Regions from separate parts of the Hymenobacter humi genome, predicted to be linked through region 2. Evidence: riboswitches for the same ligand, from Rfam matches in the RefSeq annotation. Region 2 holds a riboswitch; each other region holds the start of a gene.
What was found. Region 2 has a riboswitch for S-adenosylmethionine ahead of ACFQT0_RS14280 (ATP-grasp domain-containing protein). Riboswitches for the same ligand answer to the same signal wherever they lie in the genome.
Positions count from the first base shown of each region.

Region 1: another riboswitch for S-adenosylmethionine. It lies ahead of ACFQT0_RS05170 (O-acetylhomoserine aminocarboxypropyltransferase/cysteine synthase family protein); the one in region 2 lies ahead of ACFQT0_RS14280 (ATP-grasp domain-containing protein).
Region 3: another riboswitch for S-adenosylmethionine. It lies ahead of metH (methionine synthase); the one in region 2 lies ahead of ACFQT0_RS14280 (ATP-grasp domain-containing protein).

Region 1 is NZ_JBHTEK010000001.1:913,819-924,131, reverse strand. It holds gene ACFQT0_RS05195 (TonB-dependent receptor domain-containing protein) at 1-1,613, shown strand, start outside; partial or broken gene ACFQT0_RS05190 (lysylphosphatidylglycerol synthase domain-containing protein) at 1,667-2,284, shown strand; gene ACFQT0_RS05185 (hypothetical protein) at 2,322-2,756, shown strand; gene ACFQT0_RS05180 (hypothetical protein) at 2,827-3,246, opposite strand; gene ACFQT0_RS05175 (LysM peptidoglycan-binding domain-containing protein) at 3,430-3,720, shown strand; SAM riboswitch class I at 4,163-4,278, shown strand; gene ACFQT0_RS05170 (O-acetylhomoserine aminocarboxypropyltransferase/cysteine synthase family protein) at 4,667-6,046, shown strand; gene ACFQT0_RS05165 (hypothetical protein) at 6,340-6,630, shown strand; gene ACFQT0_RS05160 (hypothetical protein) at 6,594-7,187, shown strand; gene ACFQT0_RS05155 (alpha/beta hydrolase fold domain-containing protein) at 7,249-8,481, opposite strand; gene ACFQT0_RS05150 (T9SS type A sorting domain-containing protein) at 8,620-10,313, opposite strand, start outside.
Region 2 is NZ_JBHTEK010000001.1:2,538,594-2,548,906, forward strand. It holds gene ACFQT0_RS14255 (carbonic anhydrase) at 3-641, shown strand; gene ACFQT0_RS14260 (hypothetical protein) at 802-1,623, opposite strand; gene ACFQT0_RS14265 (M1 family metallopeptidase) at 1,620-3,284, opposite strand; partial or broken gene ACFQT0_RS14270 (TonB-dependent receptor) at 3,507-3,950, shown strand; gene ACFQT0_RS14275 (TonB-dependent receptor plug domain-containing protein) at 4,208-5,470, shown strand; SAM riboswitch class I at 5,583-5,675, shown strand; gene ACFQT0_RS14280 (ATP-grasp domain-containing protein) at 6,150-7,181, shown strand; partial or broken gene ACFQT0_RS14285 (LLM class flavin-dependent oxidoreductase) at 7,203-7,472, shown strand; gene ACFQT0_RS14290 (LLM class flavin-dependent oxidoreductase) at 7,564-8,283, shown strand; gene ACFQT0_RS14295 (amino acid permease) at 8,376-9,848, shown strand; gene ACFQT0_RS14300 (YsnF/AvaK domain-containing protein) at 9,930-10,313, opposite strand, start outside.
Region 3 is NZ_JBHTEK010000001.1:1,259,604-1,269,916, reverse strand. It holds gene ACFQT0_RS07220 (hypothetical protein) at 1-177, shown strand, start outside; gene ACFQT0_RS07215 (molybdopterin-binding protein) at 164-427, shown strand; gene ACFQT0_RS07210 (hypothetical protein) at 403-831, shown strand; gene ACFQT0_RS07205 (polysaccharide deacetylase family protein) at 843-1,634, opposite strand; gene ACFQT0_RS07200 (hypothetical protein) at 1,661-2,029, opposite strand; gene ACFQT0_RS07195 (glycosyltransferase family 2 protein) at 2,073-2,909, opposite strand; SAM riboswitch class I at 3,247-3,355, shown strand; partial or broken gene metH (methionine synthase) at 3,428-7,121, shown strand; gene metF (methylenetetrahydrofolate reductase [NAD(P)H]) at 7,217-8,173, shown strand; gene ACFQT0_RS07180 (tetratricopeptide repeat protein) at 8,297-8,794, shown strand; gene ACFQT0_RS07175 (hypothetical protein) at 9,500-9,949, shown strand; gene ACFQT0_RS07170 (hypothetical protein) at 9,891-10,055, shown strand; gene ACFQT0_RS07165 (putative signal transducing protein) at 10,092-10,313, shown strand, end outside.

The DNA.
Region 1 (10,313 bases), 1.6 Mb from region 2:
AAAACCCCAGCTACAACGAGGAATACACGGTTCAGTTTGATTACCAGAATCCCATCAGCAAAACCCAGATTCTGGAGGTGGGCGCCAAGAACATTCTGCGGCGGGTGAATTCGGATTACGCTACTACTTCATACGGGGCCGGTGGTGAGGTGCTGCCCTCGGTGGGCCTGCTCTCGTCCAGCAACGTGTTTACGTACCGCCAAAACGTGACGGCGGGCTACGCAGCCTATACCCTGGGCTTGCCCAAAGGCTTTACCCTCAAGCCCGGCGTGCGCTACGAGTACACCACCATTCAGGCCAATTTTGCCCGCTCGGAAGCGGCCAGCATCCCCGACTACGGCGTGCTGGTGCCCAGCGTGAACCTCTCGCGCAAGCTCTCGAACGGCAACGTGCTGAAGCTGGCTTACAACCGCCGTATTCAGCGCCCCTCCCTGCAGTTCCTGAACCCCAACGTGAACGCGCAGAACCCCAAGAACGTGAGCCAGGGCAACCCCTACCTCTCGCCCGAATACACCAACAACTACGAGCTGGGCTACAGCACCTTATACAAGCGCCTGAACCTGAACTTCAGCACGTTTGCGCGCAACACCACCGGCTCCATCGAAGCCCTGCGCTCGGTGCGCGGCCGCGACACGGTTTCGACCAGCTATGCCAACATCGGCCAGCAGAATTCCTACGGCGGCAGCGTGTTTGCCAACCTCAACAGCGGCAAATTCAACTTTAACGCCGGCACCGACTTCTACTATACCACGCTCACCAACAACGTCCCTGACCGCAATTTTGCGGCCTCCAACGAGGGCTTTGTGTTTGGCGGCCGCATGGGCGGCTCCTATAATTTCACCCCGGTGTGGGGCGTGCAGGCCCTTGTGTACTACCGTGGCCGCCAGGTGCAGCTGCAGGGCAACCAGAGCGGCCAGGGCTTCTACACCCTGGGCGTGAAGCGCGACTTTGCCGACAAGCGCGGCAGCCTGGGCTTTGGGTTCGACAACTTCTTTACCCCCACCATCACCGTGCGCAACACCGTGGTGTCGCCGCTCATTGACCAGGCCAGCGCCAACCAAGTGCACAGCCTGGGCTTTCGGGTTAACCTGAGCTACCGCATCGGCAAGCTTACGGCCGCGCCTCCCACGCGCCGCGGCAAAAGCATCAACAACGACGACCTGAAGGGCGAAGGCGAAGGCGGCGGTGGCGGCGCTATCGATGCTGGCGGTGCCGGTGGCGCTGCGCCCGCCGGCGGCGGTGGCGGCCGTCCCGCAGGCGGCCAGCGCCCTGCTGGCGCCGGTGCTGCTCCCGGCGCACCTGGTGCTCGCCCGGCTGGCGCTCCCGGCGCTCCGGCTGGCACGGCCCCGGCAGCCGTGCCCGGCGCGCAGCCCCTCACGGCCCCCGACAGCACGACCACCGACTCAACCAAAACCCTGCCGAGCACGCTGCCCGGCACGGCGCCGGCCCAGTTGCGCCCCACGGCTCAACCTGCCGACTCGACCCGCCGCCAGCCTACGGCTCCGCTCAACACGCCCATGAACCCCATCAACTCGCCGGCCAACGCGCCGTCGCCCGGCACTACCACGCCGGGCGGCATTACGCCCGCTGGCAGCCCGGGCGGGCGCCCCTAACAGGATAGCAGCCGGGCAATCCCTACTTTTGCCCGGCTGCCTTTTCCCTTCCAATGCCCAACCAGCTTCCCACGCACGCCGATAACGACGAGAGTTTTTTGCAGCGACTGCGGCCCTCGCGCCTCATCCTGCCCGTGGTCATCGGCATGGGCGTCGTCGCGTTTCTGTTTTACCGCAGCTACCGCCCCGGCGACCTGGCCCCGCTGCAGAATGCCGACTGGCGCTGGCTGCTAGTGGCGTTGCTGGTGCTCATTGCCCGCGATTTGGGCTACATCTACCGCATCCGCCACATTGCCGAAGACGAGCTGACTTACCGGCAGGCGCTGGACGTGATTATGATTTGGGAGTTTGCCTCCTGCGTGCTGCCTTCGGGGCAGGGCGGCACCGGGGTGGCCCCGTTTATTCTGGAGAAGGAAGGCATTCCGTTGGGCAAAGGTCTGGCCTACATCATGGTTACGGCGCTGCTCGACAACCTGTACTACGTGTTGATGGTGCCGCTGGTGGTGCTGGTGGCCGGCGCCGGGCTGTACCCCCACGAGGCCCTGCAAACCGGCTTTGTGGCCACACTGCGCATTGCTTTTGGGGTGAGCTACTTTTTTGTGCTGCTCTACGCCGGGCTGATGCTCTACGCCATTTTTGTGAATCCCCGCTCGGTGCGCCGGATTCTGGTGCGGCTGTTTTCGTTCGCGGTACTGCGGCGCTGGCGGCGTGTGGCTTACCGCCACGGCCAGGAAATGGTGCTGGCCTCGGAGCAGCCTGCGCGGCAACGGGCCACGCTACTGGTGGCACGCGGGCGTAAGCACGGCCTTTGTCTGGACGGCCCGCTACGCCATCATCGGCTGCCTCATCGCCGCCTTTGTGCCCATGGACGCGGGCACGTTTCTGTTCATCTTCGCCCGCAACATCACCTACAAGGTCATCCTGCTGCTGGCCATCACGCCCGGCGGCGCGGGCATTGCCGAAGGGGCCTTTCCCACTTTTTTCGGCAAGTTCATCGGCACCGCCACCATGACCAGCTTCATGGTGCTGCTCTACCGGGTCGTGACGTATTACCTGTACCTGGCGCTCGGCATGGTGTTTTTGCCGCGATGGGTAGCGCGGGTGTTTATCAAGCGGCCCTCGGTGCACACCAAAGTTTCCTGATGGCGCCTACCAACAAAAAAGGCCCCGAACCACTGCGGTTCGGGGCCTTTTTTGGCATTGAAAAATGTTACTATTCAGACTCCAGCATCAGCGCGGCACCGTCGGCCGACTTCAGCGTGAGTTTGTCGTCGGTGAGGGTTTCCACGGTGAACGTGTTGCTGGCGGTGGCGCCGTCGGGGGTCATGGTGATGGTTTTGCCGGCCTGGTCAAAGGTGTATTTTCCCGAGACTGCACCGTTGGCACCGGTCATGTTGTAGGTGCCGTTGGCAAAAATGCGGAGCTCCTCTTGCTTTTGTGCGTCCGTCTGCTTCACTTTGTCGCCGGTGGAGCTGGTTTCCTTAGCGGTTTTCCATACCTTGCTGTCGGTACCGTACAGCATGTTCACGCCTTCTACCTTTCCTTTGTCGCTGCCGCAAGCAGTAACGAAGAGCGAGAGCAGGAGCAGCAGGCTGGCAAAATAACGAAGCGAGAAAAGCGACTGAGTTTTCATGAGAACGAGTGTGATGGTGAAAGATTAGGGAACAAGCCACGCGGTGGTGGGCTCGTCGGCTTACGGACCACGCGCAAAAGGGTTTAGAACGAAACCCCGCCCCAGCTTGCCCGTATATGTGCCGTGTCAGCGAGCCTTTGGGCAACTGACGCTCTACTATTTTTCATCTAATTGAACTTAATCATGGGACTCTTTGATTTTCTCAGCGACAAAGGCGAGCAAAAGCCCGTAGAGCCCGCCGCCAAGCCGGCTGCTGGTGGCACCGACTTTTTCGGTAACAACACCGCCAACAATCCGGTTGCTACCGGAAACACGTACACCGTAGTGAGCGGAGACTCGCTTTCCAAAATTGCTAAAAACCACTACGGCGACGCCGCTAAGTGGCACCAGATATACGAGGCCAACAAGAGCCTCATCGGCAACAACCCTGACCACATTGAAGTGGGCCAGGTGTTGACCCTACCTAGTCTCTAGGTACTTTTTTGCAGAAAAAGGTGAGAAAAGCCACTCTGTTTCAGGGTGGCTTTTTTGTGTTTACACGGGTTCGGTGTTGAGCTAAAAAGGCCGTCATGGTGAGTGGCACCTCACCCCTGCCGGGCACGGCCCCGGCCCCTCTCCAAAAGACAGGGGGGCCTGACGTTATATATAATCGAATGAAAAGGCCAGGCTCAATTGAGTCGGGCCTTGCTGTTTTAAAATTGAGCCTGGTTCTTCTGCCGTGGCTCCCCTCTCCGCGGGCTTCGCGCATCAAGCGAACCGAGGCCGGGGCCATGCCCGGAAGGGGTGAGGTACCACCGGCTGCGCTTGGCAAGACGTTTCAAACATTTTTGCGCCACTCGCTTGCCCGCAAAAAAATTTCTCCCGTACATTTGCCCTTACCAACTGGGTACTCCCTGCTAACGGCGGGCAGTTTTAAGTTTTATACAGAAGCGGCGAGAGAATAGGCTCCCTGACCCGCTGGCAACCTTCCTTCCTGTGAAAGGTGCCAATTCCTACCCACTGCGGTTTCGGCCACGATGGGGCATATGACTCGAGTGCCATGGAAAACTCTTCTCGTTTCGCTTTTTTAACCCGACTCCTTCGGCTGCTTTGCGCGCCGTGGTTTCGGGCTTTTTCGTTTCGGCCCACAGCCGCCGGGCCTTTGCTCCAAATATGGAGCGAATGCGAATGTGTTGTTGCGGCCCGTGCTGTTGTCGCTAGCCTTCTAACGGCTTAGCTTCTCCTCCCCTCTTAGTGGTTTTTTCGGTGGCCGACGTGCGCGGCCGTGTGTCCGTTTGCGGCGCTCGGCGTGCTTGAGCCACCCCAACAGCACGGGCTTTCCCTGGGGTTTTCGCGGCGCTCTTATTTGCCTTTCCAGGCCTACCAGCGCCCATTTTCTATCGTTTTTACGGGTCCTATATCACTTCAAAATCGCATTATCATGTCTGCTTCTCCCCTGCACTTCGAAACCCTCCAACTCCACGCCGGCCAGCAGCCCGACCCCACCACCGGGGCCCGCGCCGTGCCGCTGTTCCAAACCACGTCCTACGTGTTTAAAAGCGCCGAACACGGCGCCAACCTGTTTGCCCTGAAGGAGTTCGGCAACATCTACACCCGCCTGATGAACCCCACCACCGACGTGTTTGAGCAGCGCGTGGCGGCCCTGGAAGGCGGCGTGGCGGCGCTGGCCACCGGCTCGGGCCAGGCAGCCCAATTCATTGCCCTCAACAACATTCTGCAAGCCGGCGACAACTTCGTGAGCTCGGCTTTCCTGTACGGCGGCACTTACAACCAGTTCAAGGTGGCGTTCAAGCGCCTGGGTATCGAGGTGCGCTTTGCCGACGGCGACAACCCCGCCAGCTTCGAGACCCTGATTGACGACAAGACCAAGGCCATCTACCTGGAAACCATCGGCAACCCCAGCTACAGCATTCCCGATTTCGAGGCCATTGCGGCCATCGCCAACAAGCACGACCTGCCCCTGATTGTGGACAACACCTTTGGGGCGGGCGGCTACCTGTTCCGGCCCCTGGAGCACGGCGCGCACATCGTGGTGGAGTCGGCCACGAAGTGGATTGGCGGCCACGGCACCAGCGTGGGCGGCGTGATTGTGGACGGCGGCACCTACGACTTCGGCAACGGCAAGTTCCCACAGTTTACCGAGCCCAGCGAAGGCTACCACGGTCTGGTATTCAACGACGTATTCGGCAAAGGCGGCCCGTTCGGCAACATCGCCTTCATCATCCGGGCGCGGGTGGAAGGCCTGCGTGACTTTGGCCCGGCCATCAGCCCGTTCAACTCCTGGCAGCTGCTCATTGGCCTCGAAACCCTGAGTTTGCGCGTGGACCGCACCGTGGAAAACGCCCTCAAAATTGCCAACTGGCTGGAGCAACACCCGCAGGTAGAGAGCGTGAACTACCCCGGCCTGGCCAGCAGCCCCTACCACCGCCTGGCCCAGAAGTACCTGAAGCGCGGCTACGGCGGCGTGCTCAGCTTCCGGCTGAAAGGCAGCAAGGAAACGGCCACGCAGTTCATCGACAACCTCAAGCTCATCAGCCACCTGGCCAACGTGGGCGACGCCAAAACGCTCATCATCCAGCCCTCGGCCACCACGCACCAGCAGCTGAGCGACACCGAGCAGCTAGCCGCCGGCGTTACGCCCACTTCGCTGCGCCTCTCGCTGGGCATCGAGCATTTTGAAGACATCAAAGCCGACTTGCAGCAGGCCTTCGACGCTATCGGAAACACGGACGCCCGGCCCACCGAGCAAGTGACAACAGGCGAGCCTGAGCTCGAGCACGCCCAACCCCTGGAGGTATAGTTTTTCTGGTTTCTCGTTGCTGGTTTCTGGTTCCTAGCAATATGCAGGCTGACAACTTGAAACTACTTGAAACTAGAAACCAGCAACGAGAAACCAAAAACCAGCAACAACCCAAGACAATGGACCAGATTTTTCACCTTCCTGACCTTCGCCTCGAAAGCGGGGAAACCTTGGTGGGCGCCCACGTGGCGTACCACACCTGGGGCCACTCAACGCCGACCGCGACAACGTGGTGTGGGTGTGCCACGCCCTCACGGCCAACGCCGACGCGTTGAGCCTGGTGGGCGGGCCTGGTGGGGCCGGGCTGCCACTTCGACCCGGCCGACTGGTTCATAGTGTGCGCCAACGTGCTGGGCTCCTGCTACGGCAGCACCGGCCCGCTCGACGCCGACCCTGCCACGGGCCAGCCGCGCTACCAGCACTTTCCGCTGCTCACCATCCGCGACTTGGTGGCGGCCCACGAGGCCTTGCGCCAGGAGCTGGAACTCGAGGACATTCATACGCTGATTGGCGGCTCGCTCGGGGGCAGCAGGCACTGGAGTGGGCCGTGCAGCGGCCGGATTTGTTCGACCACCTGGTGGTGATTGCCACCAACGCCCGGCACTCGGCCTGGGGCATTGCCTTCAACGAAGCGCAGCGGCTGGCCATTGAGGCCGACCCCACCTATGCCGCCGGCCAGCACGGCGGGGGCGACGACGGCCTGCGTGCGGCCCGGGCCGTGGCCCTGCTCAGCTACCGCAGCTACTCGGCCTACGCCGAAACCCAAACCGACCCCGACGACGACCGACTCAACAGCCACCGGGCCAGCACCTACCAGCGCTACCAGGGCGAGAAGCTGGTGGCCCGCTTCGACGCCTACAGCTACGTGGCCCTGAGCCGCGCCATGGACACCCACCACCTCGGCCGCGGCCGGGGCGGGGTGCCGGCGGCCCTGCGGCGTATCGGGGCCCGCACGCTGGTGCTGGGCATTACCTCCGACGTGCTGTTTCCGCTCAATGAGCAGCGGGAGCTGGCCAACCACATTCCCGGGGCCATGTACGCCGAGCTGGATTCGCGCTACGGGCACGACGGCTTCCTGCTCGAAACGGCGGCCATCACCCACTTTCTGGAACTGTTCTACGCGCCCAGTTTCGCGCATTGAGCCTGGCCGCAGGTCGCGTTCTTTCTCTTTCGCTCTTGCAGCTTAATTCACAGGAGCCACGCTACCTGAACTCGATGCGAAGAGGCACCTGGCCAGCGAACCGCAACCAATAAATCCCGGCGCGGAGGGAGCCCCGGGGCAGCTCCAGGTCGCGCGAGCCGGGGCTTAGGGTACGCACCACGCGGCCGGTGGCATCCAGCAATTCGGCTTCGGTGGTCAGGGGCCAGGCTTCGGACAGTACCACCCGAACGGCCTCATCGGCCGGGATGGGGTAGGCTTGGGGAGCGGAGCCGGTTTTGCCGGCATTTGGTTTCAGGGCCGTGACCACCGTGCCGGGTTGAGCCAGCACGGGCCGCAGGAAATCGCGAATGGTTCGGAAAGTGGTGTCGGCGTAAGCGGCGTTATTTTCGAACGGCACGTGGCCGGCCCCGCGCAAGGGGCGCAGCGTGTTGCGAATGCCCACCGCCGTAGCGCGGGGGTGGAGGCGGCCGCTGCCGTACACGTATTTGGGTGGGAATACCGAGCCCAGGCGGCCCTGCAAATAGGGGACGGTGGCATCGGCGGTGCCGTGCACGCTGCACAGGGCGGCATTGCCCGGCTCAATCAGGCCGGGGTTTTCGGTGGCCCCGCTCAGGTTGAGCACGGCCAGCACCGCGCTGGAGTAGCCGGGGTTGCCGCTTGCGCCTTCGATGCCGCCGAGAGCGGCAATTCCTACGTACGCCGGCACCTCGCTGGCTTTGTCGAGGTAGCCCACTTCCAGCGCGGCAAAGGCCCCCGCCGACGACCCGCCCACGGTGATATAGTTGGGCTGCACGCGGTAGGTTTTGCCGGTGGCGGCGTCCTGGCGGAAAAAGCGCACGGCGGCGCGCATATCCTGCATGCCCCGTACGGCCGCCTTGGCAATGTTAACCGAATCGAAAGCCGTCAGGATGGTAGCCGCGTCCAAGAGCCGGTAGTCGATGCTGGCCGTGACGTAGCCCAACTTGGCAAACTGGGTGCACACGCTGACCATGTAAGGGTCGGCGCGGGAGCCCACGACGAAGCCGCCCTGGTGCGCAAAAATGATAACCGGCCGCTGGGCCAGCGCATCGCCGGTGGGCTGGTAGATGTCCATCAGCAGCTGCTGGGTGGCCCCGGCCGAGTTCACCGCGGAGCCAAAGCTCACGCCCGCCGTCACGGTTACATTGGGGAAAATGGGGCGGTAGTAGCGCCCGCCCGTGGTATCAATCTGGGCCGTGGCGGCCTGCAAGCCGCTCAGCAGCACGAAGGCGAAGAGGAGGAGAAGTGTTTTCATAGCAAGCAGACGGATGGCGAATCAACCCATAAACAGCCCGCAAGTGCTGCCGGCCTGCTACGATAACGTGTTTCGCCCGAGCCGGTTGGGCAGCTACTAAAATAGCTGCCCAACCTTTTAAACTCGCTGCAGCTCAAGCTACTGCACCACCACGCGCCGCACCACCGGGGTACCGCCCGCGTTGAGATGCAGCTGGTACACGCCCGGCGCGAGGCCGCGCACGTTCACCTCGGCCTGCAGCGTTTGGCTGCCTGTAGACGACAGCCGCAGGCTGCGCACCGTCTGGCCCAGGGCATTGGTGAGTTGAGCTGAAACGGAACCGTTGCTGCCCTCCGGCCGCGGCAGCCGCACCGTGAAGCTGCCCGAAACCGGGTTGGGGTATACCTGCAGCTGAGCGGCCAAGGCCTGCGCCGGGCTGGTGGCCGTGACGTTGGCGGGGCGGAACTCCAGGGCAAAGCGGCCCGACGCCGTAAGACCCGCCAGCGAGAAGCGGTACTCGGTGCCGGGCGCCAGCACGGTGCGGCTGCCGGCCACAGCATCGGTCAGGGTGATGGTGGTGCCGAGCGCAAAGTTGCGGAGCTGGTCGGCGGCCAGCACGTAGGCGCCGGTGTGGGGAGCCACGAGGCTGAGCGGCACGACGATGGGCGCCGTGAGCAGCGGCAAGCCGTTGATGGCCAGCTCCTGCCCATCGGCTACCGAAGCCAGGTCCAGGCGGCTGGGGTTAGGCAGCTTGTAGGCATCGAAGCCGGCATCGGGGCCGGCGCTGGCGCCCGCTTCGAAGTAGAGGTAAGTTTCGTCGAACGCGGCGGCCTGGGCGGCATCGGTCAGGGTGAGGCGCAGCAGCGGGCGCGCATCGGCGGTGCCGCGCTGCAGCTGGGCAACGTTGGCCGCCGCAAAGTCCGTGATGCGGGAAGCGAGCGGGAGGGTGAGGGTGACCGGAGCAGCATCCAGCGAACGCACGAAAAAGCCCTGGGCCAGCGGCACGGTGCTGGCACCGCCCACGCCCCGCACGTACGCGCGGTAGCGACCATCGTACTGACTGGTGCTCACAAAGATGGACATGGCCGCGCTCATGGTCGCAGGCACCGTCACGTTGTCCCAGTTCAGGGCCGAGGCGAAGGGGTTGCCCAGCAGGTGCCAGCCGCCGTCGGGCGACACGGCCCCACTGAGGGTCGTAGTAATGGCTTCGTTGTTGCGCGTCAGCGGGCCGGTGAAGTTGAGCGTCTGGCCGGCTGCCAGGTTCACGGTGTAGCCCCGGCCGCGCACCAGCGGCGCCGTGCCCGCGCCGGGCACCACCCAGCCTTTATCGAAGGCCGAGTAGCTCGTGGCCGGCGAGGTCAGCACCCGCTCCTGCTCGTAGGCAAACACGTTGGGGAAGGGCCGCACAAGCTCGGGCCGGGCACTGCTGTTGTACGCGGTATTGAGTACCGGTGTGAAGGTGGCCGTGGCCAGCGCCGCCGTGGTCGTGTTGTCGAGCGGCGAGGCGATGTGCCGGTAGCCCAGGCCCTTGTTTACGGTGGGGTCGATGTAGCGCTGCACGGTGAGCTCGCTGCTCAGGGTGCCGGCGCCGGGGGCGACCAGGGCTGTGCCCGCGGCGCTCGAAAGCAGCGTCACAGTGCGGCCGCTGTTGTTGAGCAAGCCGCTCGTGGGCACAAATTTCTGACTGATGCTGAGTGCGTTGGTCAGGGCCACGGCATTGGCGGCGGGCACGGCTATTTCCAGCTCGCGCACCTGGGCGGGCAGGCCGGAGCCGGTTACCTGGTCGGTGGCGCCTTCGTAGGCGTAGCCGGCATCGGGGCTGAAGGTGCGAGTGCCGGTGTTGCGGATGGCCC
Region 2 (10,313 bases):
GGGTGGCCTCCAAAAAAGCCGACGACCCCGAGTTTTTCCAGCGCCTGGCCAACGGCCAGGCCCCGCGGTACTTGTTCATTGGCTGCTCCGATTCGCGGGTGCCGGCGTCGGGCATCACCGGCACGGGTCCGGGCGAAATGTTCGTGCACCGCAACATCGCCAACCTGGTAGTACACTCCGACATGAACCTGCTGTCGGTGCTGCAGTATGCCGTGGAAGTGCTGGGCGTGAAAGACATTCTGGTGGTGGGCCACTACGGCTGCGGCGGCGTGGCGGCGGCGGCTTCCAACAAGCAGTATGGCCTGATTGACAACTGGCTGGTGAACATCCGCGACGTGGTGCGGCTGCACGAAACCGAAGTGCTACGCATCAAGGACGAAACCCAGCGCCTGCGCCGTTTGGTTGAGCTGAACGTGATAGAGCAGGTGCGCAACCTGTCCAAAACCAACATCATCCAGAACGCCATGCGCGGCGAGAACCCGCCGCGCCTGCACGGCCTCGTGTACGACATTGCCGACGGTGTGCTCAAGGACCTGAACGTGAGCGAAGACGACGTGATGCGCGACATGGAGCACATCTACGGCACCGAGGTGCCCGAAGACGCGGAAGCCGCGCACGCCCCCAGCCCACGGCCGCAGTAGAGCTGGAGGCCAAGGCCGACCAATCGGCCAAAAACGGGAAAGCGCCCAAGCAAGACCAAGCCAAGCAGCCCTTGGCGAGCGTAGCCGAATAAGCTCGCTGCAATAACAAAAAAGGCCTTTCGCGCAATGCGAAAGGCCTTTTTTGTGTGCGGTAGGTGCTCTATTTAGCCGCCTGGATTTCGGCTACTGCCTTTTCCACCGCCTGCTGGGTTTCGGCGGCGGCGGGCTTGCCGGCTTTGGCCGTTGCCACGCCCTGCAGCAGGCCAATGACGGGCTTGTCGGCGCCGTAGACCTTGTACTTCACGCCGAGGTCTTTCAACCGGGTGATGCCTTCGTTGACCGCGGCCGCATCGTCGAGGCGGCCGAGCATGGCAGCCAGGGGCTCCATCAGGTTGAACTTGCCCTGGGGCCGGGCCGCGTCGAACTTGTCGCGCACGTAGGGCCACTGGGCGGCGCTGCCGTTTTTGGCATACACCTCCATCACGGCTTCGGTGAGGGCACCGTGGCTGTCGTCTTCGTAGGTCTTGGCGCGGGCAATGGCCTGGGCCGGCTGCACCGCGGCAAAGGCCCGCAGTGCGGCGCCCTGCACGTTGTACGACTGGCTGTTGAGCTGCTTGGTGAAGAGCTTTTCGTCTTTTTTGTCCTTGAGCTTGGCTATGGCCGTGAGCAGGCTGGACAGTACAGCGGGCTCTTTCTCAATAGCAGCCCGCTTGCGCAGGGCCGATGCGAAAGTTTTGGCCACGGCTTTGTCTTCGAGCTTCAGCGGCTCGATGGCGCCGAGGCGCACGCTGTAGAATTTGTCGTTGAGGCCAGCCAGCAGGATGGTGCGGGCGGCGGGGTTGGTTTGTTCCTTAGCCGCGGCGTCCACGGCCTCGCGGCGGTCGACGAACAACGGCGCGTGGGCGTACTGATACGCGTACTCGGCCATCGACTTGGTATCCGTTTTCTGCCAGAGCATTTTCTTGTTGGCATCCACGTTCACCACCAGGGCTTGGCCGAAAGGGGCATGGTGAAGGTCTGGGTGGCCTCGGTCATCACTACGGGCTGGTGCTGCACCTTGCCGCCCACGTAGTAATCGATGGTGAAGGGCAACTGGAAGGTCTGACCCTGCTGGGTCTGCTTCACGGTTACGGACTGCACTTTCTTGGCCGCGTCCCAGGCGTAGTCGATGGTCACGACGGGGTGGCCGGGGGCGAAGTACCACTGGTTCCAGAACCAGTTCAGGTCTTGGCCCGACACGGCTTCGAACGCCAGGCGCATCTGGTGCGCTTCGCCGTTGCCCAGGGCATTGTCCTTGAGGTATTTCTGCAGGCCGGCAAAGAATACGTCGTCGCCGAGGTAGGTGCGCAGCATGTCCATGATGGCACCGCCCTTCTGGTAGCTCACCAGGTCGAACACCTCTTCCTGCTGCTCGTAGTGGAAGCGAACCAGGGTTTTGGCGGCGTCGCGCGGCGAGCTCAGGTAGCGGCGCAGGTAGCGGTAGTAGTGGGCGTCGGCGGCATCTTTGCCGTACTTGTGCTCGGCGTAGAGACCCTCCGAGAAGTCGGCCATGGTCTCGTTCACGGTAATGTTCGACCACGATTCGGCCGTCACGTAGTCGCCAAACCACTGGTGAAACAGCTCGTGGGCAATCACCGACTCGTTGGTGTACTCGCGGTCCAGCAGCTCGCGGTCGGTCATCTGCACCTGCTCGCCGTGCAGGGTGGCGGTGGTGTTTTCCATGGCGCCGCTCACGTAGTCGCGGGCCACAATCTGGCTGTACTTGTTCCAGGGGTACTCCACTCCGAGGCGCTGGGAGTAGTACTCCATCATGTCGGGCGTGTTGCCGAAAATCTGCTTGGCGAAGGGCGCGTACTTGGGCTCGAGGTAGTAGCTCACTTCCTTGCCGCGCCAGGTGTCTTTGTAGATTTTGAAGTCGCCCACGGCCATCATGAAGAGATAGGGGGCGTGGGGCAGGTCCATTTTCCAGGTGTCGGTGCGCAGGCCGGGGCCGGCGGGCTTCTGGCTTACCAAAGCACCATTGCTGAGCGTTACATACTTGCTCGGCACGGTCATGCTGATTTCCTGGGTGGTTTTCTGGTTGGGCCGGTCGATGGTCGGGAACCAGGCCGACGAGCCTTCGGTCTCGCCCTGCGTCCAGATTTGCACCGGCTTGCCTTTCACCGCGCTGTCGGGGTTGATGAAGTACAGGCCCTTGGCGTCGGTGATGGCGGCGCTGCCCTGCACCTTCAGCTCGTCGGGCTTGGAGGTGTAGTCGATGTAGATGGTGTATTGCTCGCCGGGCTTGAAGGTCTTGCCCAGGTTGATGCGCAGGTTGGCGCCATCGGTGTAGGTGTACTTCAGGGGTACCTGCTGCTCGCCATTAATCAGCGCTACCGCTTTGATGTCCATGCCCTTGGCGTCGAGCCGCAGCGAATCGGTGGGGTAGGCGTGGGGCTTGAGCGTAATCCAGGTCTTGCCGTAGAGGTAGCGCTTGGCGTAGTCGAAGCGCACGTCGAGCTTGGTGTGCACCAAGTCGTTGACCTTCGTGGCCGAGGCCCGGTAGGGAGAAATCGCCTTGGGGGCGGGAGTGGCAGGAGCCTGAGCCAATGCCGGCGAAACGGACACCAGGCCCAGCAGGCCCAGCGCTAAAAGGTGCTTCATGAAAACGGTTTGATAAAATGAGGATTCGCGCGAAGGACAGCGCCGCACTGGCGAGGTTGCCCATCCGGCTACGAAAGTAGGGAAAGTGTGCGTGCTACCGCCGCTGCCTGACTATTAGCGAGAAGTACTGCTTCTCTACTGTTCAGCTAGTCCCGTGATGCCTGCCCGACGGTCCGGGTCGCTTTCGGCCTGTAAGTTTGTGGCCTCATTCAGCTCAATGTGATGCAGTTTTTACGCCTCGCGGCCCCCGCATTCGGTCTTTTCTTTTCGCTTAACACCTTGGCGCAGACCGCGGCCGACAGCAGCCGCAGCCTGCGCGAAGTCACGGTGTACGCCTCGCGCCTGAGCCAGCCGCTCAACCAGACCGGCCACGCCGTTACCGTCATTTCGGGGGCCAGCGTGGCCCGCTACCCGGTCAATTCCCTCGACGATTTGCTGCGCTGCCTGCCGGCCCTGGAGGTGCAGAGCCGCGGCAGCTTCGGGGCGCAGGCCGACGTGAGCCTGCGCGGCAGCACCTTCAACCAGGTGCTTTTCCTGCTCGACGGCGTGCGGCTCAACGACCCGCTGTCGGGCCACTTCGGTGCGTACATGCCCATCACCCCGGCCGAAATTGAGCAGATTGAAATCATCCGCGGCGCCGGCGCGGCGCTCTACGGGCCCGATGCCGTGGGCGGGGTCATCAACATCGTGACCAAAACCTTCGCGGCCACCGAGCGCCGCGACGAAGCCGAGCTCAGCAGCACCACCATGCGCGGCGAGTGGAACCTCTGGCACACCAACACCGGCGGCTTCCTGGCCAAAAACCGCCTGCGCCTGGGCGGCGGCATCCTGCTCAACACCACCGACGGGCAGCTGCGCAACGCCCCCAGCAGCCTGCGCAGCGACGTAGACCTGAAAACCTACTCGCTCTCGGCCGCCTACGAGTGGCCCCCAAGCTCAACCTGGCCGCCCGCGCCAGCCTCGACCGCCGCGACTACAACGCCCAGTATTTCTACACCACCAACCCCACCGACCAGGCCCGCGAAACCACCAACCGCGACTGGTACCAGGGCCAGGTGCGCTACCAGCACAACGAGCGCGCCCGCACCGAGGCGCAGGTGTCCACCAGCCTCAGCACTGATTACTATGTGTTTACGCCCACGTCCGTGGCCAGCGACCACCTCACGCACTACACCAACGTGCTGCTGAGCCACGAGCAGCAGTTTTCGGACAAGGTGCGCGCTACGCTGGGCACCCAGGCCGACCGCCGCGCCGTGCAAAGCAACGACCGCGGCAACCACGCACAGTGGCACTATGCCGCCTTTGGCGTAGTGGCCGTAACGCCCGCCCCCGGCCTCGCTCTCACCGGCGGCCTGCGCCTCGACCACGACCAGGCCTACGGAACCGAGCTCGTGCCTCAGCTCAACGTGAGCCAGCAGCTAGGGGAGGTACTGACGGTGCGCGGCGCCATCGGCCGGGCCATTCGCGCCCCCGACTTTACGGAGCGCTACACGTCCAACGGCCGGCCCGGCATCGTGCCCAACGGGTTTAACGTGGGCAATCCCCAACTGCAGGCCGAGCGTACGCTCAACTACGAAGCCGGCGCCGACTACCGCCCGTTCGCTGGCTTCACCGCCAAGGCGACTTATTTTCTCCGGAAGGGCAACAATCAAATAGACTACGTGCCCGTATCGGGCGCCCAGGTTATCGAAGCCACCGGCCTCACCAACCTCAACGCCACCCGAACCTACCGCTTTGCCCAAAACCTGTTCGACGTGACCACCAGCGGGGTCGAAACGGAGTTGAGCCTCATGCGCCAGCTTAGCTCAACTACCCGCCTTGACGGCAGCCTGGGCTACACCTACGTGCGGGTCACCAACGCCGAAAACATTGCCTCGCAGTACCTGGCGAACATTGCCCGCCAGGTAGCGTCTGGTACGGTTAGCCTCTCCACCACCCGGGTAAACGGCAGCCTCAGCGGCCTATGGAAACAGCGCGACCGCAACGCCGCAGCCGGCATCAACCGCACGCTGGACCCGGAATACATGGTGTTCAACGCCCGGCTGGAGGTGGCGCTGCTGCCTAAGAAACTCTGGCTCACCGGCCAGGTGCAGAACCTGTTCAACGAGCAGTACTCTGACCTGCTGGGAGCCCAAATGCCCAGCCGCTGGCTGATGGGCGGCGTGCGCCTGGCCCTGCAGAAGTAGGCACGCGCCGAGGCGCATTTCAACATCATTTTTCTTTTGAAGCCCCGATTTGGAACATATCGGGGGCTTCGCTGTATATTTGCAGTATCAATTCTTTATCCCCAAAGGATTGTTTTTATACAGAGGCGCTGAGAGACAGGCTCTAAGACGCGCCGGCAACCATCCACATTCGTGGGCAAGGTGCCAATTCCTGACCATATAAAAACAAGTTGCCGTGGACGCTGCCAACAAACTCCCCCTTCCGATTACTGCTGTAACTGCCCTCGCCGCTGTCATGCGTCGGGCAGCCATGGGCTGTTGTTGCTGTTGTCTGGCTTAGCCTGTCCCGAATGGTTTTTCGCGGGTAGGTAGGCAGTTGCGCAAGCTTGGGGCTGGCGCACGCCTGCATTTTTGTGGCCGCCCGCGGCGCCGCTTCCACCTTTTCTGGGTTTCTACTTGCTCCTGCATGCTCGTGCTGGGCTGGCTTCATGCCGCCCCGCATTGCTGCCTAGCAAGCCCTGCCGCCCTAGCCTTGGGCTAACGCGAGGCGCGGTGGGAACCCCCTGAAGCTGAGGCGCCGCCACCATCTGACCAGTCAGGGCTCTTTCAATTGTTGGGCTTTCTGCCCCGGTGGTGCCAGCCCAAATTGGAGCTGACCCATCCAATTTCAACCTCGTTTCTCAACTTCTATTTTTTGATTATGTCGCTGATTCAAAAGCCCATTGGCATCTATTTCGAGCACCCCGAATGGTTTAAGCCGCTGTTTGCCGAGCTGGACCGCCGCGAGCTGCCCTACGAAAAAATTGATGCCGCTCATCACCTCTTCAATCCTTCGGAAAAGGAAAGCCGCTACAGCCTTGTAGTGAACCGCATGAGCTCCTCGGCTTACCTGCGTGGGCACGGGCAGGGCATTTTTCATACGGCCGGCTACGCCACCCACCTCGAGCGCTTGGGCGTGCGCATCATCAACGGTTCGGCGGCCACGGCCATCGAAACCAACAAAGCCCGCCAGCTCTCGTTGTTTGAGTCGCTGGGGCTGAAATACCCGAAGTCGTTTGTGATAAACCACGCCTCGCGGGCGGTGGATGCAGCCAAAGAGCTGCGCTTCCCCATCGTGGTGAAGGTGAACATCGGCGGCAGCGGCGCGGGCATCATCCGCTTCGACACACCGGAGGGCCTGCAAGCGGCGGTTGATAACAACCAGATTGACCTGGGCATCGACCAAACCGCCTTGGTGCAGGAATACGTGACGCCCCGCGGCGGCAACATCCACCGCGTAGAGACTCTCGATGGCAAGTTTCTCTACGCCATGAAGGTGTACACCACCGGCGAGAGCTTCAACCTGTGCCCGGCCGAAATCTGCCAGATTCCGGAAGAGCAGTCGGCCGAGTTCTGCCTGACCGAAGCGCCCAAGAAGGGCATTCAGGTGGAAGCCTTTACCCCGCCGGCCGACGTGATTGCCGCCGTGGAACGCATCGTGGCCGCCGCCAAAATCGACGTGGGCGGCATCGAATACCTCATCGACGACCGCAGCGGCGACGTGCTGTTCTACGACATCAACGCCCTCTCCAACTTCGTGGCCGATGCAGTGAACGTGGTGGGCTTCGACCCCTACGCCCGCTTCGTGGATTACCTGGAAACCCAACTGCCCGTCAACGGCAGCCTAGCCCAACCTACTGCCGCAACCACGGCCGCACCAGCTCAACAACTCGTCACGGAATCAATACACTAAGCCATGAAATTCGGATATTGGATGCCCATTTTTGGAGGTTGGCTGCGCAACGTGGAAGACGAGCAGATGCCCACCGACTGGAGCTACGTCAAGAAGCTGGCGCAGCGCAGCGAAGCCCTTGGCTACGACCTCACGCTCATCGCCGAGCTGTACCTAAACGACATTAAGGGCACGGAAGCTCCTTCGATGGAAGCCTGGAGCACCGCTGCCGCCCTTGCTGCCGTGACCGAGCAGCTGGAAATCATGGTGGCGGTGCGTCCCACCTTCCACAACCCGGCACAGCTGGCCAAGCAGGCCGCTAACATTGACCTGATTGCCCCCGGCCGCCTGTCGCTGAACGTGGTGTCGAGCCTGGTGGCGCGACGAGGCCACCAAGTACGGCCTGCACTTCGAGCAGCACGACGACCGGTACGCCCGCACCCGGGAGTGGCTCGACGTGGTGAAAAATGTGTGGAAGCAGGACCATTTCAGCTACGACGGCAAGTACTATCAGGTGGCCGATAACGTTCTGCAGCCCAAGCCCGCCAAGACGCCTTTCCTGTACGCCGGCGGCGAGTCGGAAGCGGCCAAGGACCTGATTTCGAGCCAGTGCGACGGCTACGTGATGCACGGCGACTCGCCCGAGCAAATAGGTGCCCGCATTGCCGATATGCGTCGCCGCCGCGAGCAGAAAGGCTTGCCACCCATGAAGTTTGGCGTGGCTGGCTACACCATCGTCCGCGACAACGACCAGGACGTGAAGAAGGAGCTCGACCGCATCACCAACGTGAAGGCGTCGGCCGCGGGCTACGGCAACTACCAGCAGTGGCTGGCCGGCACGCAGGCTCGAGCAGCAAGTATCGCTGCACGACTATTCGGTATCGAACCGCGGCCTGCGTACCGGCCTCACCGGCACGCCCGCCCAGATTCAGGACCGCATCGGCGCGTTCGAGCAGGTCGGGGTGGACTTCTTTCTGCTGCAGGCCAGCCCGCAGCTAGAGGAAATGGAGCGGTTCTCGGAAGCCGTCATTCAAGTATTAGCCTAACTCTGGAGGAACGCGCCTCGGCGCGTTCCATCCCGGAACGACGGTGCGGACGGAAAAATAGCTTTCCGTCCGCCTAACTGTTCTGTTGCTGAACGCGCCAAGGCGCGTTCCTACTTTCCATGTGCCTATCGGCAATTCAACCTGCCCACCGGCGCGCCTCAACTATTTCATGTTAAAAAAATCACTGGAGCTGCTTCGATTGGAAGCAGCCGAAACGGGGGCTCACACCCTCAAGCGCAGCCTCAACGGCGTTAGCCTCATTGCTATTGGCATCGGCGTTATTATTGGGGCCGGCCTCTTTTCCCTGACGGGCATTGCCGCGGCCAACAACACCGGGCCGGCCGTCACCCTTTCCTTTATTGTAGCTGCCGTGGGCTGCGCCTTTTCGGCGCTGTGCTACGCCGAGTTCGCGGCGTTGGTACCCGTGTCGGGTAGCGCCTACACTTATTCGTATGCTACCATGGGCGAGCTGTTCGCCTGGATTATCGGCTGGGATTTGGTGCTCGAATACTCCGTGGGCGCGGCCACGGTGGCCATCAGCTGGTCGCAGTACCTTATCAAGTTTCTGGGCAAGTACGGCCTGCACATTCCAGCTCAACTGGTGATGTCGCCCTTTGAGAAAGCCACGCTGGCCGACGGCTCGGTGGTATCGGGCTTCGTCAACGTGCCGGCCATACTCATCGTGCTGGCCATCACAGCCATTGTCACGCGTGGGACCAAGGGCTCAGCGTGGTTCAATGCGCTGGTGGTGGCCCTGAAGGTGGCGGTGGTGCTGGTATTCATTGCGTTGGGCTGGCAATACATCGACCCGGCCAACTACCAACCCTACATTCCGGCCAATACCGGGACGTTTGGCGAGTTTGGCCTGAGCGGGATTTTGCGCGGGGCGGGCGTTATCTTCTTCGTATTCATCGGTTTCGACATCGTGGCCACCATGGCTCAGGAAACCAAGAACCCGCAGCGCAACATGCCCATCGGCATCTTGGGCTCGCTGGCGGTGTGCACGGTGTTGTTTGTGCTGTTCGGCCACGTGCTCACGGGCCTGGCCAACTACACGGAGTTCAAGAACAGCGCGGCCCCTGTGGCTATTGCCATTGAAAAGACACCCTACGGCTGGCTAAGCTCGGCCGTGATTCTGGCCATCCTCATCGGCTACACGTCGGTGATTCTGGTGGATTTGCTGGGCCAGTCGCGGGTGTTTTTCTCCATGTCGAAAGACGGGTTGCTGCCGCCGGTATTCTCCAAGGTGCACCCCAAGTTCAACACGCCGTTTCAGTCTAGCCTGCTGCTGGGCGCCTTCATTGCCTTGTTCGCTGGCTTTGTACCCATTGCGGTGGTAGGCGAGATGACGAGCATCGGTACGCTACTGGCCTTCGTTATGGTCTGCCTCGGGGTGCTCATCCTGCGCCGCACCGACCCGGACGCGCCGCGCTCGTTCCGCACGCCGTGGGTGCCGGTGGTGCCCATCCTGGGCATCATTGTGTGCCTGGTGATGATGTTCTCGCTGCCGCTCGACACTTGGCTGCGCCTGTTTGTATGGCTGGCCATTGGCCTGGGTATCTATTACGGCTACGGAAAGAAGCACAGCAAGCTGCGTTTGGCTCAAGCAGCGGCTCAAGTACCTCCCAAAACGGTGGTTTAATCACGGGCTAGCTTTAGCCCAATGCGCACAAAAAAAGGCAGCCGAGTTATCAGCTGCCTTTTTTATGTGCGTTAAGGGTGATTAACGGTTGGTGCGGTTCGGGTCGTTGAGGTCATTGTTGCCCGTGCGGGTATCGTTGGCGCCGAGCTGTTGCACATCGACGTCGGTTTTGCGCACGGTGCCGCGCACGGTTTCGTCGCGCTCGGTCACTTCTTTGCCAATGTTGACCTCGCCTACCACGCGGGCTTCTTTAGAAACCACGGCACGCTCGGCCTGCTCCGTCACCTGGATTTCACCTTCTTTGAAGGCGGCGAAATCGGCTTCGGTAGCGGGGCGGTTTACGTCGCGGCGCTGCACGTTCACGTGCTCTTCGCGCAGGCGTACATGCTCTTCCACCGGCCGCTCAATGATGCGGCTGCGGATGCGGGCGCCGCCGGTTTGCTCCACGCGCTTGCCCACTTGCAG
Region 3 (10,313 bases), 1.3 Mb from region 2:
ATCCACGGCCAGGCGGCTGACCGACGCCGAGGCGACGTGCTGCTCAAGCCCGGCACCCGCTTAGGCCCCGCCGAGCTGGCCGTAGCCGCCACCGTAGGCGCCGCCGATATAGCCGTAACGCGCGCCCCGCGCCTCGCCGTCATCAGCACCGGCGACGAGCCTGGTGGGCATCACTGAAACGCCTTTGCCGCACCAAATCCGGCGTTCCAATGCGTATGCGCTGCAAGCCCTGTTCACCCAGACGGGAGCCGATGTCTCGCTGTTTCACCTGCCCGACGACCGGGAAGAGCTAAGCCTGGGCCTGACAAACATCCTCGGCGCGGGCTTCGATGCCGTGGTGCTGAGCGGAGCCGTAAGCAAGGGCCGCGCCGACCACCTGCCCGGCCTGCTGCGCGAGCTGGGGTGGAGGAAATTTTTCACGAGGTAAACCAGCGGCCCGGCAAGCCCATGTGGTTTGGCGCGAGGCCGGAAGGGCCCGTGGTATTCGGCCTGCCCGGCAACCCGGTTTCTACCTTTCTCACGGCCTGCCGCTACGTGCGGCCCTGGCTGCGGGCCTGCATGCAGCCAGCAGATGCTTTAGAAACTACCGCAGCCCAAGAAGCGCCCGCGCCGGCCGTGCTCACCGTCGACATCAACTTCAAGCCCCGCCTGGCTCACTTTGTACCAGTGCGCCTGACTGTGGATACGGAAGGGCGCCGCCTGGCCACGCCGCTGCGCGTGGGCGGGTCCGGTGATTTGGCCGGGCTGCTGGGCGCCACGGCGTTTCTGGAGCTGCCGCCGGAGCCGGCGGTGTTTGAGGCGGGCAGCGTGTGGCCAGCGTGGCCGCTGTGAGGCCTACCGCGTCAGTTAACCAAACTCTTAAATACTTTCTGAAGGGTGTCTTTGACAACAGGAAAATAAAAGACCCCATCGCGCACCCAGGCCCGGTATTGAGCCGCACTCGAAACGTGACCCGTGCGGACCAGGCTTTCGAAGACTTCCAGGCTGCAACTGGTGTTCATTTCCACGCGTGGCAGCCTTTTCAAGTCGTGGTAGGGAGTGACCTGGCCGCTGTGCACGGAAAATCCCGCCCGGTAATTGGCGTGGTGCAGGGCCTGCAGTGTGTGCCGGTCGTAGCTGCCGTACGGAAAGGCATAGAATGCAACATCGGCGCCCAGATTGCTTTGGATGAGGCGCTTGCTCTCGTCAAGCTCCGTCCGCAGCTGTTGGGCCGGCAGGCCGGCATGGGGTACGTGCGTGCAGCTGTGCGCTTGTATGTTCCAGCCCAAAGCGTGCATTTCCCGAACTTCGGCCCACGTCAGCGGCCGGTCGCCGGGTGGCACCGCGGCGGCGAATGAGGCCGGAAATTCTGGCAACCCGACAAAGCCGGTGGTCAGAAAGAGGGTGGCGGCAAAGCCGTACTTACTTAAGACCGGAGTCGCCTGTGTCAGCAACGACAGGTAGCCATCGTCAAAGGTGATGACCACGGTATTGGGCGTTAACTCACTGTCCGTCAACCGCCGGTGCAGCTCCGCTACGGTTATGGCTTCGTAACGGTGCGCGTGAAGCCACGCCATTTGCTGCTCAAACAGTTGGGCTGCTATATGCACCGCGTGGGGGCTGGGCCCGGGGTGGGCCAGCAGCGCGTGGTACATGAGCACCGTTGTTCCGGAATAGGCCATTATACCTTCTGCTGTTCCTGTCGGGTGGCGCTCCAGTCTTCCACGCCTTGGCCCAATATAATGGCGCCCGCCGACCTGGCCACCGTAGCGATGAGCTTAAAGCTGGAAAACAGCAGCAGATAAGACCGTGGGCGGGCCCCAATCAGCCACAGACCAATGGAGCCGTAGAGGGCGAAAGCTATAATGAATCCCAGCCAGCCCCATCCGTTCACCAGCGCCACTTCTTCGAACGCAAAGCTCAGGCCCCCAACGACCACCGCTGCCAGCAGCAGGATGGACCGGGGCGGCTGCAGCAGGTCGGCGGCGACGTCTAATTGGGACAGGTTGCCATTTTTTATCCCGCGCAGCAGCATGCCCGGGCCGTGCATTTTGAGCGACTGGAAGTAGCCCGAAAGCCACCGTTTGCGCTGCTTATGAAACGCCTTTGCATCGCATACGACCTCGTAGCTCAGGCGAGCCGTGGGGCAGTAGGCCACGTGCATGTTTTTTGGTCAGATGTATTTTCCACTCCTTGTCCTCGGCCAGGGAAGTTACCGGCAGGGCCGCCAACTCGTCAAAAACCGACTGACGCATGGAGCAGCCCAAGCCAAGTAGAAATGCACCCTGGCCCAGCAACTTGCGCGTGCCCAGCAGCACCCACTGCCGCAAGGCCTCGGCGGCGGCGTCGAGGATGGTCACGTCCGACTCGAACGCGTTGCTCACGCTTCGGAACGACTGCACCACCGATGCCGCACCGGGCTGGGAGTACATTTTGTCTAGCTCAAGCAAATAGTCGTCGGCCAGCGCGCAATCTGCGTCGATGATGCAAACCACAGCTTCCGGAGAATCTCCCTGAAACGGGAGCTTGCCGCTGGCGTATTGCAGCGCCTGCGCCTTGTCGGAGCGGTCCGGCGTTGTACGCTCCAGGCAAAGCACTCCCCGGGCCCGCTTGGCGATGGCCGCCGTGTTGTCCGTGCAGTTATCGGCAATTACCACGGTCTTGTATAGCTCTGCCGGATACTTTAGCCGCTGTATGCTGGCCAGTAACCCCGGCAACAGTCGCGCTTCATTATGAGCCGGGATTAGCAGCACAAACCTGGTACTTATCCCGGTAGTACTGGCATCGCTACGCGTAAACAGGCGCTTGATTTTGTTGTAGAACAACAGAAAGATACCAGCCGAAGAAATAGCGTAAAGACAAGACCCCAGAACATAGGCTTGAACAAAATACCAAACAAGCGTCAACGTACTGGTTAGGGCCTGATGCATAATGAATACTTTACAGATTAGTTGAGCTAAAAAGAACTGTCACAAGATTAAACATGACATTATTAAGACATAAATATGCATTTTTAATACGAACAAGCAAAAGCTCATCCTCACTTTCTTCGGTAGCGCCCTCGTTGTCAATAGTAACCGAGACAATGTTTTACCTGAGCTAATTGGTTCTGTTCTATAAGCAACTATTAAATAAATCGGTGCAGGTCAGACCGCTCCCCGTCCTATGGAGGTGCCTTAAAACCAAGAGCGGGGCAACAGCGCGAGCAGCAGCCCTGAAGTGGCAGTTGTCCCATATTTTTTCATTGCGTTGTATCTTCGCCCTACGCTGCTATCCAGAAAGACCGAGGGACCGGGCCCGATGACGTCTTGGCAACCTACCGCGAGTAGGTGCCAACTCCCGTTTCACCGCGTTTTTAGGTGAAAGAAGATGACAGCCGGAACCGTACTCAACTGTACGGGTTTCTTTCTGGATACGCGCTGCTTGCCCGTTACTCAACCCGAAAGAAATGTCCACTGCCACCCTCGCCGCGCCCTCTCCCCTTCCCGAACTGCTCCGCCAGCGCCTGCTGATTCTCGACGGCGCCATGGGCACCATGATTCAGCGCCACCCGCTGACCGAGGAGGACTTTCGCGGCGCCCGCTTTGCCGACCACCCCAAGCCCCTGCGCGGCAACAACGACCTGCTCAGCCTCACCCGGCCGGATATAATCAAGGGCATCCACGCCGAGTACTTCGCCGCGGGGGCCGACATGGTGGAAACCAACACCTTCTCCGGCACCACCATTGCCCAGGCCGACTACGGCCTGGAGCACGTGGTATATGAGCTCAACTACGAGTCGGCCCGCCTGGCCCGCGAAGCCGCCGACGAGTACTCCACGCCCGACAAGCCGCGCTTCGTGGCCGGCGCCGTGGGCCCCACCAACCGCACCGCCTCGCTCTCGCCCGACGTAAACCGCCCCGGCTTCCGCGCCGTAACCTTTGATGAGTTGGCCACCGCCTACCTCGAGCAGGTGCGCGGCCTCGTAGACGGTGGCGTCGACACCCTGCTCATCGAAACCATCTTCGACACACTGAACGCCAAGGCGGCACTCTACGCCGTGCAGAAGTTCTTTGATGAGGGCGGCCGCCAGGTGCCGCTCATGATTTCGGGTACCATCACCGATGCTTCGGGCCGCACGCTCTCGGGGCAGACGGTGGAGGCATTCTGGAACTCCATCAGCCACCTGCCGCTGCTGAGCGTGGGTTTGAACTGCGCCCTCGGCGCGCACCAGGCTCAAGCAGTACGTGGAGGAGTTGAGCCGGATTTCCAACGTGCACATCTCGGCTTACCCGAATGCCGGTTTGCCGAATGCGTTTGGTGGCTACGACGAATCAGCCCAGGAATTCGCGGCGCTGGTTGAAGACTATTTGAAGGACGGCATCGTGACGGTGGTGGGCGGCTGCTGCGGCACCACGCCGCAGCACATTGCCGAGCTAAGCAAGCTGGCCGAGCAATACAAGCCGCGCCCGCTGCCCACCGAAATCCCCCCGCTACCCACCTGAGCGGCCTGGAACCGTTTGCCATCAAGCCCGAAAGCCTGTTTGTTAACGTGGGCGAGCGCTGCAACGTGACCGGCTCGCGCGCTTTTGCCCGCCTCATCCGCACCGGTGCTTATGAAGAAGCCCTGGCCGTGGCTCGGGTACAGGTAGAAGAAGGCGCCCAGGTGCTCGACATCAACATGGACGAGGGCATGCTCGACTCGGAGCAGGCTATGACCACCTTCCTGCACCTGATTGCCTCGGAGCCCGACATTTCGCGGGTGCCGCTGATGATAGACTCCTCGAAATGGAGCGTGCTGGAAGCCGGCCTGAAGTGCGTGCAGGGCAAGAGCATCGTCAACTCGATTTCGCTGAAAGAAGGGCCGGAGGTGTTTTTGCAGCGGGCCCGCACCGTGCGCCAGTACGGCGCGGCTATGGTCGTGATGGCCTTCGATGAGGAAGGCCAGGCCGACACGCTGGAGCGCCGCAAGGAAATCTGCCAGCGCAGCTACGACCTGCTGATGAGCATCGATTTCCCGGCCTCGGACATTATTTTCGACCCCAACATCCTCATCGTCGGCACCGGCATGGAGGAGCACCGCAACTACGCCATCGACTTCATCGAGGCCGTGCGCTGGATAAAGCAGAACCTGCCGGGCGCCCTTACCAGCGGCGGCGTGTCGAACATTTCGTTTTCCTTCCGCGGCAACGAGGTGGTGCGCGAGGCCATGCATGCGGCCTTCCTCTACCACGCCATCCGGGCGGGGCTGGACATGGGCATCGTGAACCCCAACCAGGCTCGCGGTGTACGACGAAGTGCCCAAGGACCTGCTGGAACTGGTGGAAGACGTGCTGCTCAACCGACGCCCCGACGCCACCGAGCGCCTGCTGGAATTTGCCGAAACCGTGAAGCAAAAAGGCAAAGTCGAAGTAGTAGCCGATGCCTGGCGTAGCCTGCCGGTGCAGGAGCGCCTCTCACACGCATTGGTAAAGGGCATCACCGAATTCATTGACGAAGACACCGAAGCCGCCCGCCAGGAGCTGGCCCGCCCGCTCGACGTGATTGAAGGCCCGCTGATGGCCGGCATGAACGTGGTAGGCGACCTGTTTGGGGCTGGCAAAATGTTCCTGCCGCAGGTCGTGAAGTCGGCTCGCGTGATGAAGAAAGCGGTGGCCTACCTCGAACCGTATTTGCTGGCCGACAAGCAAGGCTCGGACCGCCAGACGGCTGGCAAAATTCTGATGGCGACGGTGAAGGGCGACGTGCACGACATCGGCAAGAACATTGTGGGTGTGGTCCTGGCCTGCAACAACTTCGATATCGTGGACCTGGGCGTAATGGTGCCGCTGGAGAAGATTCTCGACGAAGCTCAGGCCCAGAACGTGGACGTGATTGGCCTGTCCGGCCTCATCACGCCTTCGCTTGATGAGATGGTGTACGTGGCCCAGGCCATGCAGAAGCGCGGCATGAAAGTGCCCCTGCTCATTGGTGGCGCTACCACCTCGCGCCTGCACACCGCCGTGAAAATCGCGCCCGCCTACAGTGGCCCCGTGGTGCACGTGAACGACGCTTCGCGCAGCGTGGGCGTAGCGGCGGGCCTGCTAGGCTCCGGCGAAGCGGCCTATGCCGAAACGGTAGCCGCCGACTACGCCGCCCTGCGCGCCGACTACGCCAGCCGCCAGCGCGACAAGAATTACCTGACCATCGAGGCCGCCCGCGAAAACGGGTTCAAGTCGGATTGGGCTAACACCAGCATCACCAAACCCACCTTCCTGGGCACGAAAGTGCTGGAAGACTACGACCTCGCTGAGCTGGCCGAGTACATCGACTGGACGCCCTTCTTCCACACCTGGGAGCTGAAAGGCCGCTACCCGCGCATCCTCACCGACGAGAACCTGGGCGAAGCGGCAACCAAGCTTTTCGAAGACGCCCAGGCCATGCTCAAGCGCATCATCGACGGCAAGCTGCTCACGGCTCGTGCCGTGCTCGGTTTCTGGCCCGCCAACACCGTTGATTACGATACCATCGAAATCTACGCCGACGACAACCGCGACACGGTAGCCACCGAGTTTTTCACCTTGCGCCAGCAGGGCGAAAAGGGCCCAGGCATCCGCAACATCGCCTTCTCCGACTTTCTGGCGCCGAAAGACTCGGGCCGCCAGGACTACATGGGCGGCTTTGCTGTCACGGCCGGCATCGGCATCGAGAAGCTGCTTGACCAGTTTGCCGCCGACCACGATGACTACTCCAGCATCATGGTGAAGGCCCTGGCCGACCGCCTGGCCGAGGCCTTCGCCGAGCGCCTGCACGAGCGGGTGCGCCGCGAGTTCTGGGGCTACGCGCCCGACGAGCACCTCAGCAACGAGGACCTCGTGCAGGAAAAATACCGCGGCGTGCGCCCGGCCCCGGGCTACCCCGGCTGCCCCGACCACACCGAGAAAATCACCTTGTTCCAACTGCTCGACGCGGGCGAGAAAACCGGCATCACGCTCACCGAAAACCTGGCCATGTACCCGGCCTCCTCGGTGAGTGGCATGTACTACGCGCACCCCGATTCGCGCTACTTCGGCCTGGGCAAAATCGGCAAGGACCAGGTGGCCGACATAGCCCAACGCAAAGGCATGGAACTGGCGGATTTGGAGCGGTGGTTAATGCCCAACCTGAACTACGAACCGAAGTAACGTAGCGTGGACTCTGCGAGTCCGCGCCTGAACGATACCTGAACTACCCTTCCTTACGCTTCCATGCGCGGACTCGCAGAGTCCACGCTACTTATATGAAAGTTACCGAACATTTGGAGCGTGCCAACGGCAAAACGCTCTTTTCCTTCGAGGTGCTGCCGCCGAAAAAGGGCGAGAACATCCACACGCTCTTTTCCAATATTGAGCCGCTGATGGAGTTCAAGCCGCCGTTTATCGACGTGACCTATCACCGCGAGGAATACGTGTACCGCCAGCACCCCAACGGCCTGCTGGAGAAGAAAACCGTGCGCCGCCGGCCCGGCACGGTAGGCATTTGCGCGGCCATCAAAAACCGCTTCGACGTGGACACCGTGCCCCACCTCATCTGCGGCGGCTTCACGAAGGAAGAGACCGAGAACGCGCTGATTGACCTGCACTTTCTGGGCATCGACTCCATCCTGGCCCTGCGCGGCGACCCCATCAAATCAGAAGGCGTGTTCAAGCCCGAGCCTGACGGCCACGCCTACGCCTGCGACCTCATCGGCCAGGTGGCCAACCTGAACAAGGGCGAGTACCTCGACCAGGAGCAGGACGACGTGTGGGCCACCAACTTCTGCATTGGCACGGCCGGCTACCCCGAAAAGCACTTCGAGGCGCCCAACTACAACGCCGACATCCGCTACCTGCGCCACAAAGTGGACCGCGGCGCCGACTACATCGTGACCCAGATGTTCTTCGACAACGAAGAGTTTTTCCGCTTCGAAAAGCTCTGCCGCGCGGCGGGCATCGACGTACCCATCATCCCCGGTCTGAAGCCCCTCACCACCAAATCGCAGCTCACGATGCTGCCGCGGGCCTTCTACCTTAACCTGCCCGAGCCGCTGGTGGAGGCCGTGAGCCAGTGCCGCGACAACGACGCCGTGCGCGCCGTGGGCATCGAATGGTGCCTCAACCAAAGCCGCGAGCTCATGGCTCACGGCGTGCCCTGCCTGCATTACTACTCCATGGGCAAGGCCGAAAGCATCCGGCGCGTGGCCAAGGAGTTGTTTTAGCTCAATCTAACCTCCATCATTTAGCCGCCGTATGGGCTTAGGTGCGCAGCACATTGTGCTCTGCCACCGGCCTGGGCCGATGGGGAGCCGCCTGCTTGTTGAATGATAACTGAAGGCTGTTAGATGTTAGACGACTTGTTTGCCTGCTTGCGGCTGGCCACGGCTCCGGCCGAGATTGAGGTTCTGCAAAATGGGATTTGGCAGCAGTGGCTGGCCTCCGGCGACGTAGCGCTCGACAAGGAGCTCGAGGCCGGCATGCGCGCCATGCAGGCGGGCGACCACACGCTGGCCATTCAGCATTTCACCCGTCTCATTCAGCTCAACCCCGACTTCAGCGAAGCGTGGAACAAGCGGGCCACGGCCTACTACCTGCGCGGCGAATACCGGGCTTCGCTGGCCGACATTGCCGAAACGCTGCAGCGCGAGCCCCGCCACTTCGGGGCGCTGTGGGGCAAGGCCAGCATCTTGCAGCAGCTAAACGAGTTCCGACTAGCCCTGCAGGTATTGAGCCGGTTGGCCAGGATTTGCCCGCACCTGCCGGGGCTGCAGGAGCAGCAGGCTCGCCCTGCGCGAGCTGTTGGAAGAGGGCGACCGCTGAGGGCTGGGCATAGCCGCAGGTAGTCCTTTTTAGCAGGGCGACCAGAACGTGAATTCCATCAGGCTGGCCGTTTTTGAACCAGAAGATGGCACCATCGTCCTGCTTTGAGCGAATCATAACTTGCTGGTAGCCGTCTTTGGTCTTTTCGGCTTTAAGCGGTTGGCCAAACACGGTTTCTAGGCTTTTGACAGTGGTTTTTTGGCTCAATTTCCACGAGCCATACTGTAGCACCTGCGGGGCTTTCGATGTAAAACTCACCTTTTCCATCAGATAGCCGTCGTGCGCGTTTCCGGTGAACTGGGCGTATCCGTAGTGCAGAGCGTACATCTTCTTGCCTTGCTCCTGGCTGGAGAGAAAACCACACTCGTAATGAGGTTCGTCAATTTTGAGGGGTTTGCCGAGACGCTGAACTACTTGTGCTTTGGTGGCTTTGAAGGGTAGCCCGTTCAGCCGCAGCTTGTCGAAGTCGATGCGGGCATCTTGCGCCAGACACGCGCCAGTGCCCATCCAGAGTGTGATAAACAGAACCAGAAACGCTTTCATACAGTGAATGAAGAATTGGGCTACTTCCCGATTCAACAAGAGGAAGCAGCCGGAATGGTAGAATTCGGCGAAAGATAAGCAACCGCTATATACCGAACAGCGCATCTTGCCGGCCGCTGGCGGCCCCGACGTAGCCATTACGGCCGCAAAGCCGTACCTAGGTCCAATTACTAACTCTTTGCCTTATGCTCCGCTCGTTTTCTCTGCTGCCCGCCGCCCTTTTTGTGGGCACCGCCCTCCTGCTCACCGGTTGTGACTCTACGCCCCGCGAACGCCAGGAGGTAGCCCGCGAAGGCGTGCGCGAACTGGACACCCTGGCCCGCAAAGCCGGCCAGAAAGTAGCCAACGTGGGCAAGGCCACGGCCCGCTACAGCGCTACTACCCGGGCCCGGCGCAATCAGCCCCTCGACCCGCGCCAGGAAATCGCCATGGAAAACAAGCTCATGGGCCCTTACTCCGGCCAGGCTCGACAACCTGACGCCCCTCGACCTGCCCAACGCCTACGCCCAATTCATACGCGCCGTGCGCGAGCAGCGCACCACCTGGACCGAGCGCGACTGGGACTACGCCCGCGCCGTGTACAAGCGCCTGAACGACCAGGTAAAGCAGATTCGCATGGACCTGCCGGCCCGTGAGGAAGTGCGCATCCGCGCGCGGCAGGCCGAATTTGTGAGCCTGCAGGCCGGCCACACTGCCAAAGAAATTGGCGAAGCCACCAAAGAAGAAGCGGCTCGGCGATAATCGCCGCCCGCAGAATAATCTGTACGCTTGCCCGGCATGTCCAGCCCCGATTCCGTCGTCTTTCTTGAGTCTTACTACGAGCCGATGGCGGCCAACCTGGCCCGCACCCGGCTGGAAGCGGCAGGCATTCCGTGCTTTCTAAGCAACGAAAACCTGGTGTCGCTGATGCCGCTCTACAGCCCCATCACGGGCGGCGTGCGGCTGCACGTGCGCCAGCGCGATGTGGACGCGGCCCTGGAGATTTTGCAGGACGTGCCC